Linked DNA regions of Methanococcus voltae. The main gene of each other region encodes a partner of the protein of the gene in region 2 in a complex. Links are inferred from orthologs where the notes say so. Each region holds a gene or a part of one and is shown on either strand. Other genes may lie near its edges. The genes, in order: J3E06_RS04190 and J3E06_RS02540.

Region 1 (7,949 bases), on a different replicon or contig from region 2:
AGAATCAAAGCAAGATGGGAAGGTAATTAAAAAGTTAAACATCATAGATGAAACATATGCTCCAAAACTCTTGGAAAAAATAAATGTGATCGACCAGCCTTCAAGATTAGAAATAATAACAGATTCGGATATCGAGTTAAACACAAAAATATACGACGCAAAAGATGAATTTATCGATAAAGTATTAGATTTTATGAATAGGGTATTTCCTGAAGGTATGCGAGTTAGACAAACTTTACACGGTAAATCAATTGTTATGGTAGCTTCAGAGAAACCAATAGCTCCAGAATGGTTGAAGGAAGCAAAAGATTTAAAAGAAAAATTAGAAAATTCACTCGTAAGATATTAATTATTAAGAAATTATAAAATAAGAAATTATAAAATAAGAATATTAATAATGGGGATAAAAAGAATACATACTAAAACTAAAAAAACTTAAAAAGGAATTAAAGGGAAATTATGAAAAATACCATCTCAAGAAGCTTTGAATTAAAAGATTATGTCATAAAAGGCACCAAATTTGGCGATTATTGGCTAAAATTAGAAGACCACAAAAAGTTAAAAACTGAAATATCCTATATTCCAGAAAATTCAGAATTTTTTACAAAAGAACAAGCTAAAAATGTTGTAAATGCACTTTTTGACATTTTAAAAGGTTTTAAAAAGCAATTACCTGAAAATATTGAGGTAGATGTGTTATTTAAGAGTTTTGATATATGTAAAACAATTCATTTATCAAATAATGATAACAATATTTCTGAAAAAGAAGAAATCTTTAATAAAATTGAATCAAATGATAAAAAAGATGCTATTGATGAAATACTTGTAAATGTGTATTTTATTGTAAAATATGATTTATAAATATACTTTAATTTTATTTTTAACGTTATATTTAACTGTAATGGTATATTAATTTTTAATTTTTTAAAATTTTTGAAGTTATTTTTTTGGCAATTGGATTTGCAATAAATGAATAAGGAACTGCTACAGCAACCGCTATTAAAAATTTAGATGGCCAAGCATACAATAATGTTTTATTAAATCCTAAAACAGACGCAGTCATCGCAAGGGACATTCCAAAGGCCATTAACGTTGCCATAATTACTCCAAAAATGATATTTTGTTGTTTAAAGTTTGTTTTTATTTTTATTTTTTCTGTAGTCATTATTCACCATTTTGGTATATTGGATATTATATTGATACGTTGGCTATTAAATAATATTAAGATATCTAATATTTAAAATTAATAATTAAAAACAATGTTTAAAAATTAGTTATTGTTAATAATCAAGTAAATTAAAAATGGACTGAGCGGGATTCGAACCCGCGGCATCCGCATAGCCAATGCGGCACTCTCCCAGGCTGAGCTATCAGCCCACTTAAAAAAGTATCGTAACATATCATCGATATATTAACATATTCAATTAATCCCTATATTCATATTAATGAATATAACGTCTTATAAAAAAACGCAGAGGAAGGGATTTGAACCCTTGCGGGGCAAAGCCCCATCGGATTTCAAGTCCGACGCCTTTGACCAAGCTCAACCACCTCTGCACATAAAAGAACCCAAAAGAGCAATATCTATCTCTCTATTGTATCTCTCGCAATATACCATTAAGTATTCTACTATATAAAGCTTTCGGAATAATTTTAAATTATAAAGAATATTTTAATCTTAAAAATAATCTATTAATATAATGAAATTCTATGATTATTGAACGAATAACTTATAAATTCAAGATTAATGTAATATGTGATTATATGGAAAATACCGAAAATATAAAAAATATAAAAAATATAAAAAATATAAAAAATGCTGAAAAACCCCCTAAAAATTTAGAGTTTACACAATGGACAATCGAAAAACGAAATTTACACGATTTAAATGAATTAAAAGAAAATATCGTATATAACTTAAAAGAAAATAACTTATGCAATAAAAAAGCCCTATTAATGTTAAGTGGCGGTAAAGACAGTGCAACAGCTCTCGCTTTATGCAAAGAACTAAATATCAATGTCGTTTTATGTATTCATTACGTACATAACTGGAGCTGGGATATTTCCAAAAATGAAGCTGATAACTTAGCTAAAAAGTACGATGTACCTATTATATTCCCCGATATAACGGAAAAACTTTCTAAAAAGATTAAAGGTGCAAAAGGGAAGAGTATTTGTAGAATCTGTAAGGATATTATGAAACTTAGGGCTGTGGAATATGCAAAAGAAAATGGTTTTGATATTATAATAACTGGAGATACTGCTTTAGAAAAAATTTCAGGGCCAATTTTAGATGATTTGAGGGAAAAAAACCCAAAACTTGAAGATAAAGATTTTTATCATAAAATGGAACTTTCGAAAATTCCTCGACGTTATGATACTTATTTTTTGAGACCTCTTTTAAGATTAAGTCAAAATGACGTTATGGCGATTCACGAGCACTATGGTATAAATGTACAACGTGTACACGAAGTAGGCGATAAAATAGGGCATTGGAGGGAAGGTTGCTGTTTAAAATATTGCGACCCTGAAGAAAGGATATCAACGGATTTATTTGACGAAGTTTTTGAATTAAATAAATATCTTACAGAAATTGCAAGGGAAAATAATATCCGAGCTTCAATATTGTTGCCCTCAAAGGACATATTAGTACTTCCGAAGACAAAAGAAAATGTAAAGATAGTTTTAAATGCAGTAAATAATTTTTATTCGTCAAAATCAACAATGAGCAATGATACAAAGAATAATACTAATAATATTGGTATTGAAAACTATAATAACGAAAATAATAATAATAATAATAATAATAATAAAAATGAAACATTAACCTTGGATAATTTTAATTATTCAAGATGGCAAGGTTGGTAATTACAAAATAGAATAAAAATAGAATAATGAATTAAAATATAGATAAAATAAAGAATACTAATTTTAAATTTTTTCTAAATCCAAACCTAAATCAACCGCTTTTGCAGAGTGGATTAAGCAACCCATCGAAATAACATCAATAGGGTGCTTTGCATAGTTTAACACGTTTTTTTCAGTAATTCCACCGCTTAACTCGATAATGGGTTTAAAACCATTTAAATGGTAATTATTAATTATATCTAATGCTTCCTCAATAGCTGAGTCGTTGTAATTATCGAGCATAATTATATCAGGATTATGGTTTATTACTTCTCGAAGCTGAGTATTATTATCGACTTCTACTTCAATTTTTTTACTAAAACTAACTTTTTTAACCCTTTTCATACATTCGGCGATACCTAACGCTTCAATATGATTATCTTTAATCATAATCATATCATCAAGCCTATATCTATGAGTATCCCCACCGCCTACTTTAACAGCGTATTTTTCAACCATCGATAAAAGTGGCAAAGTTTTTCGAGTACAAGCGATTCTAACGTTTGGATTGACTTTTTCAACCATTGAAACGATTTCGTAAGTTTTTGTTGCAATTGCAGACAAGTGCATCATAAAATTTAAAATTGTTCTTTCATATGTGATTATTTTTTGAGCATTACCGCTGATTTCCAATATTTTAATTCTTTTTTTGGAATTTTCGGAGTATTTAACATCTTTAAAATCTATATAATCCCCTTCATCATACAATTTTTTACAAGATATGCCGTTTTTTTCTAAAAATTCGACTACAAAATCCATACCACAAATTTTAGTATTTTCTTTAGCAACAACGAATGCCTTACAGTTTAAATCTTTTGGTATCAACGTTTCAACTGTTAAATCTCCAAAACCAACGTCATATGTCAGTGATTTTTCCAATATATCTATAGCGTGTTTTGTTATCATAATATCACATCATATTATTCATATTGTATATATCATATGAACTATTTAAGATAATTTACCAGTAAATTCCCTTGTTACAATTGTAGCATAGTTTCCTTTTTCTAATTCAAAAGATAACTTTAATATGGCTTTTTCTTTTGAATTTAAATTTTCAGAATTATTGTTATTATTCAATTTTTCATAAATTTTCTCAATTTTGAAGTTATAAACGGGAGTAATCATTTTACGTCTAAGACCTGAAAAATTACCGTAATCTTCTATTCTAAACTTCTTAAAGTCTATACTGTATTTTTCAAACACTTCTTTTTCAATTTCGCCAGCTATACCTTTAGAATATTCCGTTTTATAACCGCAAAGTGGTGCAGTAGGTACGCCATCTTCTAAAATATCGCCTTCAAGTGCACCATATCCGTATTCATATCTTTTATTTAATATTTCGTTGAACAGGTATGATTGATAGGAATTCACAAATAAACTTCTGAGTTGTGGAGCAAATGCGTAAAAAGCCTTTTTGTAGTCTTTGTATTTTAAATACTGTTGTATTAGTCTTTTTTCATATTCGCTTTCTCGAGGAAACAATTTTAAAGCTAATTTAAAGTCTCCATCTTCTACGGCTTCTCTTGCTTCTTTTTTAAGCCCTTTTTCGTTTATTGGCGTACCGCAATAAATATAAAAAGCAGTTTCGAAGTCTCTTTCATAGATATGTTTACCTACAAGGTGAGTAATCGGTCTTTGAAGCCCAAAACGTTGGACGCCAAAGTAGTTAATCACATAATCTAAACTTAAATTTTTAGCATCGTAGGATTCCCCCTCTTCTTCAACGTCCCTAATTTTAATAGAAAACCTATTGCCCCATAAATTACCCATTCTCAATTTTTTGTTTGATTTACAAACATCTCGTATTATAAATTGACCGCCTCTTTTTTCCACGAGACCATTTTTACCAACAGCTTCTAAAACTTCCGGTTTAATGCCAAAACATCCCATTCTTTGAGTTGTTAACGCATATTTATCTTTTGTGCCTGCAAAACCGAAGTTTTTTCTTTTGGTTTTAGTTAGTCTTGCTAAGTCTTTTATTACGTCAATAGTGTTGTAATTAACCTTTTCAACCGTAAAGTGTAAAAAAGACCCATTCCAGCGTTCTACATCTTTAAATTCTTCGGGAATCTCTTCATCGACAATCTGATTTTTTAAGCTTTCATTGGCTCCTAAAACCATTCTATTTTCTAAAATTTCCTCTACGATGAAATCTTCAGGATTTTCTTTTACAATTCCGTCATTCCGTTTAAAATTTGTAATATAATGCTCAATATTTAGTTTTAAATCATTTAAATCATTTTTAACCTTTATATTTCTAAATTTTCGTCGGAAATTATTTCTAAATTTTGAAATATTTTTATTACTTTCTTTTTTTCTTTCATTTACGACATATTCAAATTTTTTATAAGTTTCCATGTGTTTACAATCTCCATTTATTACCAATCAATCTTAAATTAGTAATTTTCATCAGCGTATTTTAATTTTACAAACCTATATAAACTATAAATAACTATCTTCTTTTAATCTAAATATTATTATTTATGTGTACACCGATAATTTTTAGTACGCTATTTAGTATATTGTTTAGTATATTAGTACTTGTACATAAATTTATAATTATGTTATAAAACTTATAAATATTTTATTTTATTTTCAAATGTACGTCAGATTCCTATAAAGATGTATTATCGTACAATTTGTAAAGTATATAGTATAAATTGTAAAGTATGCGGTATTTAAGAATTAAAATAATTAAAAATAATTAAAAATAATTAAAAATAAAAAAAGAGAAATAATAATAAATTGAAAAATAACTTAAAAAATTAAGTCATTTAAGCAATATTCAAGATTAAAATTTAAAAATAAATTATAAAAAAAATCACTCAGGAGGGAAACAGTGACAGGAACGAAACAATCCGAAGTAAATATTGGTATGGTTGGACACGTAGACCATGGTAAAACAAGTTTAACAAGAAAATTAACCGGTGTTTGGACAGATACTCACAGTGAGGAATTAAAAAGAGGTATTTCCATTAGATTGGGTTATGCAGACTGTGAAATTAAAAAATGTCCAAAATGTGAAGGTGCTGAGGCTTATACTGTAGGTACTAAATGTGAATGCGGAGAAAAACCAGAAGTTTTAAGGAAAATCTCTTTCGTAGATGCGCCAGGACACGAAACACTTATGGCAACTATGTTATCAGGAGCTTCCTTAATGGATGGGGCTATTTTAGTTATCGCAGCAAGTGAAACATGCCCACAACCTCAAACAAAAGAGCACTTAATGGCTTTAGATGCTTTAGGCGTTAAAAACATATTAATTGTTCAAAATAAAATCGATTTAGTTTCACGTGAAAAAGCAGTCGAAAACTACGATGAAATAAAAGAATTTGTAAAAGGAACTGTTGCGGAAGACGCACCAATAATTCCGGTATCAGCACACCACGGTGCTAATTTGGACATATTATTAAGTGCAATTCAAGAATATATACCTACACCAAAAAGAGACGACACTTTAGACGTTAGAATGCACGTTGCAAGAAGTTTCGACGTTAATAAACCAGGTTCACCTATTAAAAACTTAAAAGGTGGAGTTATCGGTGGAAGTATTATTCAAGGTATCTTAGAAACAGGTGCAGACATCGAAATAAGACCTGGTATCAAAGTTGTTGAAGGAAACAAAACATCTTGGAAACCAATAATAACAAAAATAACATCACTCGGTGCAGGCTCTAAAAAGGTAAAAGAAGCACAACCAGGTGGTTTAATTGGTGTTGGTACTGAATTAGACCCTTCATTAACAAAATCAGATGCTTTAAACGGAAGTATTGCGGGAAAACCAGGAACTTTGCCTCCTACATTAGAACAAATTACTATAAAACCTCAATTACTCGAGAGAGTTGTAGGTTCACAGGATGAATTAACCATCGAACCATTAAAAACAAACGAAGTTTTAATGTTAAACGTAGGTACTTCAACAACCGTGGGTATAACCGCATCAGCAAGACCTGAAGAAGTAGATATTAAATTAAAATTGCCAATTTGCGCTGATAAAAGTGATAGGGTAGCAATTAGCAGAAAAATAGGTTCAAGATGGAGATTAATAGGATACGGTCTTATAATCTAATTATAAATTAATATAACATAATATAATCTAATTATAAATTAATATAATCTAATTATAAATTAATATAATCTAATATAACATAATTATATTATTTTAAAAATAAAAATAAAAAAACTATTTTATAATTTTTTAAGTTTAGCAATGTAAAATGGCTCATTAGGTGGTAATATCTTAAGTGTACCTTTTATTAACGCATCTTGGATGTTTAATCCTTTATAGTCGTTTTTGTCAAGTTTTATCAATTCTACGTCATTTCTAAGGTTTACAATATGGCTAATTACTTCTTCATCTTCTTCTATTTCTGGTGAGCAAGTACTGTAAACTAATTCTCCGCCAGACTTTAATAAATTAATGGCAGTATGTATGAGCTCTTTTTGACGATTAGAGCAAAATAAAATGTCGCTTCTATTTTTAATCCTGCTACTATCTTTATAAGCATTTCCAGTACACGGTGCATCTAACAATATTTTATCAAATAAGCCCAATTCTTCAGATTTTAAATTAACAGAGTCTGTATTTATTGTAACAACGTCTTTAATACCCATACGGTTAACGTTTGAGGTAAGACTTCTAATTCTGTTTTTATTTACTTCGACTGCAAAAATTACGCCTTCATTTTCCAGTAATTGAGCAATATGGGTAGTTTTACCGCCCGGTGCTGCACACATATCCAATATTCGCTCATTTTTTTGTGGATTTAAAGCAATTACGGGCACCATTGAGGAAATACTTTGCATAAAATAATACCCGTATAAATATTCGGGAGTTGCACCAACTGAAAAAGGACTGCTAACCACTTTAAAGGCATAATCTAAAAAGGTATCTTCAAGAACAACCTTTTTATTTTCAAGCCTTTTTTTAAGTTCTTCCGGTGCTATTTGCAATGTATTAACTCTTATATATTTATAGTTTTGAAATTCAGCGTTATTATTTTCATCGGAATTTTCTTCGCCATAAATACTTTTGTCAT
Region 2 (6,387 bases):
AAAAGAAAGAGATTCAATACTATTAACGAGTGATTGGATACAGTATAATATTGCAGTTGCTCAGGGGATACGTTCATACTACCTTAGGGTAACTACTGAAAAAGTAGATTTAATTCTAAACAACTATTTCACCGAAAATACATCTTCTGTTCATTTAAAAGAAGGGTGTAAACCATTTGTTAAAATAGGAAAACCTGGAAGTGTTAAATTAAGACCCTTTGCAGAAGAAATATTATCTAAAAGTAAAATGGAATATATTATCGATAATATATTAAGATACAGTGAACAGAACAATGGGTTAACAGAAATACAAAAAAGAGGTGCTACTGTATTACAACTTGGAAATCTAAGAATTTCCATATCAAGACCTCCATTTTCAGAAGCTTTGGAAGTTACTGCCGTTAGACCTATTGCGAAAGCTACCCTTGAAAGTTATAATTTACCCGAACAATTAAATGAAAAATTAAAAAAAGCAGAGGGTATATTTGTTTCAGGCGCTCCAGGAAGCGGTAAATCGACTTTTGTTTCAGCACTTGCAGAAAGTTATCAAGGATTGGATAAAATCGTTAAAACTATGGAAAGTCCAAGAGATTTACAAGTGGGTAATGAAATAACACAGTATGCACCACTTGAAAATAATATGGAAAATACTTGTGATATACTCTTACTCGTAAGACCTGATTATACAATATATGATGAAGTAAGAAAAACTAAAGATTTTGAAATATTTGCAGATATGAGGATGGCAGGTGTTGGTATGGTGGGGGTAGTGCATGCCTCAAAACCCATCGATTCAATTCAAAGGTTAATCGGGAGAGTCGAATTAGGTATAATTCCTCAAATTGTAGATACAGTTATATTTATTGAAGACGGAAAAGTCGGAAAAGTATACGAAGTTGAGTTTAATGTGAAAGTACCTCATGGTATGAAAGAATCGGACCTCGCAAGACCTATTATAGAGGTCGTAGACTTTGAAACAAAATCTCCAGAATATGAGATATATACATACGGGGAGCAAGTTGTGGTAATGCCAATAAAACAACAAAAAACAGAATCTCCAATATTTAACTATGCGGAAGATAAATTAAAAGATGTTTTAAAGAAATTATTGCCTAAAAAATGTTATCCTGAGGTTTCAGTTGTTAATAAAAACACTATTGAAATAAAAGTTTCTGAAAAATACATCCCATCCATAATTGGAAAAGGGGGCAAAGAAATTGCAAAACTTGAAGATACTTTGGGCTTAAAAATAAATGTAAGGGAAAAAATCATAAATAACGAACCCATGGCAGATTATCCTACTTATGAATATGTAAATGATTATGAAATGACTAAATTGGTCGAAACAGGTAAACATATTGTAATAGAAGCAGGTGAAGACTATATTGGTTCAAATATTAAAGTATATGTTGACGGAGATTATGTTTGCACTGCAACCGTAAACTCGAATGGTAATGTAAATATCAATAAAAAAACAAATGTTGGTAAAGATCTTCAAAAAGCAATGAAAAAAGGTAAAGATATATATATTGATTTTTAAATTCTTTTTAACCTTCTTTTTTAAATAATTAAAAGTTAGAATTTATAAATTTCAATATTTATTATTATTTATTATCCATTATTTAATATATTAAAACTAATTCTCATTTTAAATAGTTATATATATTAATTTAAACGCCGTTATGTATTAATGATTAAAAATGATGAAAAATAAAAATATAAAACTTTAAAAAATTAAACAATAAGCATACAAGAATTTATAAATTTCAAAAAGGAACAATATAAAAAGGTGTTTTTATGAAAGAAATTACAATTTATTCTCCTGCAACTTCTGCAAATTTAGGTCCAGGATATGATATTTTTGGTCTTGCACTTGAAGAACCCTATGATTTAGTAAATGTGGAAATCATAGAATCTTCATGTAAATGTTGTGAACAGATTAAAATAAGTGTTTCAGGTGAAAAAGCCGAAGAAATTCCTTTGGACCCTACCCAAAATACTGCAGGCGTTGTTGCTTTAAAAATGATGGAAGACTTCAATATTAAAGAGTGTGTACATATTAAAATTCAAAAAGGAATAAAACCAGGTAGCGGTTTAGGTAGTAGTTCTGCATCTTGCTCGGGTGTTGCCGTAGCAATGAATAAATTATTTAATTTAGAATTAGATAATTTAAAGTTAATAAAATATGCTTCATTAGGTGAAGCAGTTGCCGCAGGAGCCCCACACGCAGATAACGTTGCACCCGGCATTATGGGCAATTTTACACTAACAACCAGTTATGAACCTTTAGAAGTGTTAAACATCTTATTAGATATGGATGTAGTTGTTGCACTCCCAAATATCCAAGTTAGTACAAAAGAAGCGAGAAAAATATTGCCCCAAGAAATTCCATTGCAAAAACTGGTTAACAATGTTGGAAAAGCTACAGGCATGATTCATTCCATATATAATAAAGATTTTGAAAATTTAGGCAAATATATGATGGGAGACCAGGTTGTAGAACCTTGTAGAGCCACGTTGATAGAGGGATACGATGAAGCTAAAGAAAAGGTCAAAGAATTCGCATATGGAATTACCATCAGTGGTTCAGGACCTGCAATAATTGCAATACCAAAAAATAAAGAATGTAGCTCCGAAATTGCAAAAATATTCAAAGAAATTTGGAATTGCCCAGTTTATGAAACTAAAGTCGGTAAAGGAGCTTATGAAGTTAAAGATTAAAAATAAAAAAATAGAATATAAAATTTTAATATAATAATTTTAACGTATTTTTATTATATTAATTTTATTATTATTATTATTATTATTATTAGTATTATTATTATTCTACTAAATCAATTATTCTATTTAATTCCTCATTTTTGAAAATTTTAACTTTAGAACCTTCTTCCACTTCTATGTCATTGTTATATTCGTATATTTCATAATTAACGTCGTCCATTGCCATTATGGTATCTTCCGATACGGAGATTATAGTTGCAGTTTGGCATTCTGAAGATTTACAAACTAAATAAGTATTCTTTTCAACGTCATTCCAATTTAAATTTATTTTTTCAGAATTTTCCAAAGATTTTAACTGGGTTTTATCTTCAGATATTGTAGATACCACACATATCTTTTCATTATATGCGATTACATCACCTATCGAATACTGCGGTATTCTTACAGATACTGTTATCCTATACTGGTCTTTACCCGTATCTTTATCCACGCCAACCAATTTGGCAGTTTCCAATGTTTTACCGCCGTATTTAGATTTTATTGCAGAAGCAATATTTCTTATAGCACCCATTGAACCCATTTGATAATCTAAGCCTTCTTTTTGAATTATGAACTTAGAAATAAATGCCATTCTATCCTTTTTTAGTCTTCTACCCACTTCTTCACGTACAAAATCATCTAATTCAATTCTTTCATCTTCGGATAAAAACCTACCCATTGCTCTAACTTGTAGTGTTCCCTCATAATAGTTAGACATACATCTTGAACATCTCGGACATTGTACCATATTCAAATAAACTACTACTTCCTTCTCTTCAGTTCGGTCTCTTTTTTCCCCGATTAATTTACCCTCTGCTATTATGTTAACAGGTATTTCCACTCTCGAATGTTTACCCCCGGGTAATTGCTTTGCTTCTTTGGGGATTATTTGAATATCAACGGCTTTATTTGCTTTTTTTAAATTATCTTTAACCGCAAAATATGCAATTTCATCCATTATAGCATATGTATCCTCACTTTTTGGGTCGCACCATAATTTTCGTTTATAAGACCCGCACATATGACAAACTTCGATAATTATTCGCTCATCTACAGTAAACAACGGATTTAATTGACTATAACATAAATTACATAATCCGTCAATCAATTCTCCTTCATGACCACAACGATAGCAAAATGAACCTTTAGAGCTATTAGAACCACTATCTATTGTAATTTTATCATCATCTGACATTATTCCACCACATATATATAATTTTATAAACACATATTTAATTGCATATATATTATTTTTTAAAAAATGTAAATTAATAAAAGAATTTTCAAAATTCAAAATATAAGATTAGTATAATCCACTAAAATAATCAAAGATTAGAATATACCTAAAATAAACTTAAAATTCAGTTTTAAGTAAAAATATTAAAAAAATATTATTTATATTGTAGTATACGTTTTCATTACAAATAATAATACTAACAATATATTATAATATAATATATTTATCAATTATAATGTTTTAACAGGTTTCATAGCACCGCAAGCAGTACATTTTAAGAAATGAATTCTTCCTTCTTTAACTATTTTAGTATCTGGTTTTCCACATTCTGGACATAACACATATTCATTTACGAAATTCTGTATTTTTTCATTTACTAATCGGTATCCAAATTTACCTTGTAATATTAATCTATTACCTTCCAAATCGCCAGCAGTACCCAATTCTTTCATCACATATTTTGAAAACTCTTGTGCATCTCTTTCAATGAATTTAGCTAACTCTTTAAAGTTTTTAATAATTGTTCTATTACCTTCTACAAAACTATCTGCTTTAGGTATTTCAAATCTTATATCTTTAAAAACATCTTCTGGCAACTTACTTCTTGCCCTATCCAATAATTTTTCGTAATTGTAATCCAAATAAATCACCATTTTAGGAACTTACAAATTCCTTTTAAAAATAATTAAAAATTAATAAGTTTAATAATCATATTGATTAATCATATAATATAAATTTCATTAACTATGGGCATATACCAAATAATATAACCCTAATAAATTAAGTAGTGGTAAAATATATCAATCAACTTTTTAATATTTTAAATTCAAAATATTGTTAATCTATTAATTTTAATTTTTTTATAATATGATAGTATTTACTTATTTATATAATTGATTGTATGTTTAGAAATTTTAGAAATTGATTAATATATTTAATTATTGCATAAGGTATTTAATTAAAAAATATAATACTATTAATTATACTAAAATATCAAAAAATACAAAAATATAATTAGATTAAATATATTATTAAAAAAACAGGGGATTTTATGAGAATTGGATTTTACAATATTCAAGGCGGGACTGGAAAAACAACTATTTCTGGTAATATTGCATACTATTTGAGTAGCAAAGCAAAAACCTTGTATATAGATTGTGATATATATGCAGGGACTGGTTCATTGCTTTTTGGATTTGAAGATACGCCATATACATTGAATTCCTACTTATCGGGGAATTTAGATATTAACGATATAATACATAATTATGATGAATTGGATGTTATAATTTCAGATACGAGCCCTAACTCATTTAACACTGATTTAAACCAGCGTAGAATGGTAGATTTAATTTATGAATTAAACAATAAATATGACATTATCATTATAGATTTACCTCCAAACATAGTGGAAGGTAGTTTATTATTTTCTTCTTTAAACCTTGATGAAAAAATAGTGAACAAAATGATAGTTATTGGGGAAGATAGTATACCTGGCGTTATTAACACGATAAAAACCAAAGAACTGCTTTATGCAATAGATATTGATTGTATAGGGGTTGTATTAAACAAAAATAGAAATATTGTCGAATTTGAGGGAATTCTTGAAGATATTATCGCAGTTTTACCATATGAAATTACTGTGGAAGACCAGTGGATAAAAGGGGAGCCTGTAGTATTGGCAAGGAACAAATTTAGTAAAGAATTATCTAATTTAGCGGAAGATTTAGCTGAAATATATATTAAAAAAGATTTAGCATCTACTCGAGCGTTAAAAGTAGCTAAAGACTTAAAAGATACTAAAAGCAATATTAAAAAATAAAAAATAAAAAAAATAAAATACTGGAAAATAATGAAAAAATAGGAAAATAATCAAATATAAAAGATGATTTAATTATAACTATTATTAAATTATTTACAATATATTTTTAATTATATGGTGAAAAAATGCTTACTAAAAGGATAATACCTTGTTTAGATATTAAAGAAGGTAGAGTTGTTAAAGGAACCAATTTTTTAGGCCTAAGGGATGCAGGAGACCCTGTGGAACTATCCAAATTGTACGATGAACAGGGTGCTGATGAATTAGTATTTTTAGACATTACTGCTTCATTTGAAAAAAGAGACATTATTATTGAGGTTGTAAAGAAAACAGCTGAAAAGGTATTTATTCCTTTAACAGTGGGTGGCGGTATAAAAACTGTCGAAGATTTCAAAAGAATATTACGGGCAGGTGCAGATAAAATATCAATAAATACTTCTGCAGTTAAAACGCCACAATTAATATCTGATGCATCTGCAATCTATGGTTCACAATGTGTTGTTGTTGCGATGGATGTTAAAAAAACATATCTTACAACTGAAGAGACAAATATTGATGAAAATAATAA

The links.
Region 1: the proteins of J3E06_RS02540 (region 2) and J3E06_RS04190 are in contact, whole or in part, in a crystal structure (PDB 2QMU), measured with the Saccharolobus solfataricus proteins. The link is inferred for Methanococcus voltae from one-to-one orthologs. Residues at the interface, in WP_231918336.1 of Saccharolobus solfataricus: Met1, Leu2, Arg4, Leu5, Tyr6, Lys8, Leu9, Pro10, Ile106, Lys108, Lys109, Glu110, Lys111; in WP_009988771.1 of Saccharolobus solfataricus: Trp33, Pro65, Glu66, Gln148, Val151, Asp152, Val154, Ser155, Lys156, Ala159, Leu160, Tyr163, Arg164, Lys167, Ile180, Ile181, Pro182, Val183, Ser184, Leu186, His187, Ile189, Asn190, Asp192, Ser193.

What each region holds. Positions count from the first base shown.
Region 1 is NZ_JANUCR010000002.1:330,215-338,163, forward strand. Bases 5,027-7,864 are described here. They hold J3E06_RS04190 (translation initiation factor IF-2 subunit gamma), read left to right. Parts: upstream 5,027-5,749; coding sequence 5,750-6,979; downstream 6,980-7,864. Other genes in these bases: truD (tRNA pseudouridine(13) synthase TruD), read right to left, coding at 5,027-5,268; J3E06_RS04195 (NOL1/NOP2/sun family putative RNA methylase), read right to left, coding at 7,099-7,864. In the rest of the region: J3E06_RS04150 (methanogenesis marker 17 protein), read left to right, coding at 1-349; J3E06_RS04155 (hypothetical protein), read left to right, coding at 460-861; J3E06_RS04160 (DUF2798 domain-containing protein), read right to left, coding at 917-1,165; J3E06_RS04175 (phosphoadenosine phosphosulfate reductase family protein), read left to right, coding at 1,765-2,868; nadC (carboxylating nicotinate-nucleotide diphosphorylase), read right to left, coding at 2,932-3,813; more of truD, read right to left, coding at 3,859-5,026; more of J3E06_RS04195, read right to left, coding at 7,865-7,949. UniProt on the Methanocaldococcus jannaschii protein: eIF-2 functions in the early steps of protein synthesis by forming a ternary complex with GTP and initiator tRNA.
Region 2 is NZ_JANUCR010000001.1:535,996-542,382, forward strand. The notes cover bases 2,940-5,874. They hold J3E06_RS02540 (translation initiation factor IF-2 subunit beta), read right to left. Parts: upstream 4,651-5,874; coding sequence 4,228-4,650; downstream 2,940-4,227. Other genes in these bases: J3E06_RS02535 (60S ribosomal export protein NMD3), read right to left, coding at 2,940-3,955; J3E06_RS02545 (MinD/ParA family ATP-binding protein), read left to right, coding at 5,049-5,819. Outside these bases: J3E06_RS02525 (PINc/VapC family ATPase), read left to right, coding at 1-1,540; J3E06_RS02530 (homoserine kinase), read left to right, coding at 1,798-2,721; more of J3E06_RS02535, read right to left, coding at 2,822-2,939; imidazole glycerol phosphate synthase subunit HisF, read left to right, coding at 5,945-6,387. UniProt on the Methanocaldococcus jannaschii protein: eIF-2 functions in the early steps of protein synthesis by forming a ternary complex with GTP and initiator tRNA.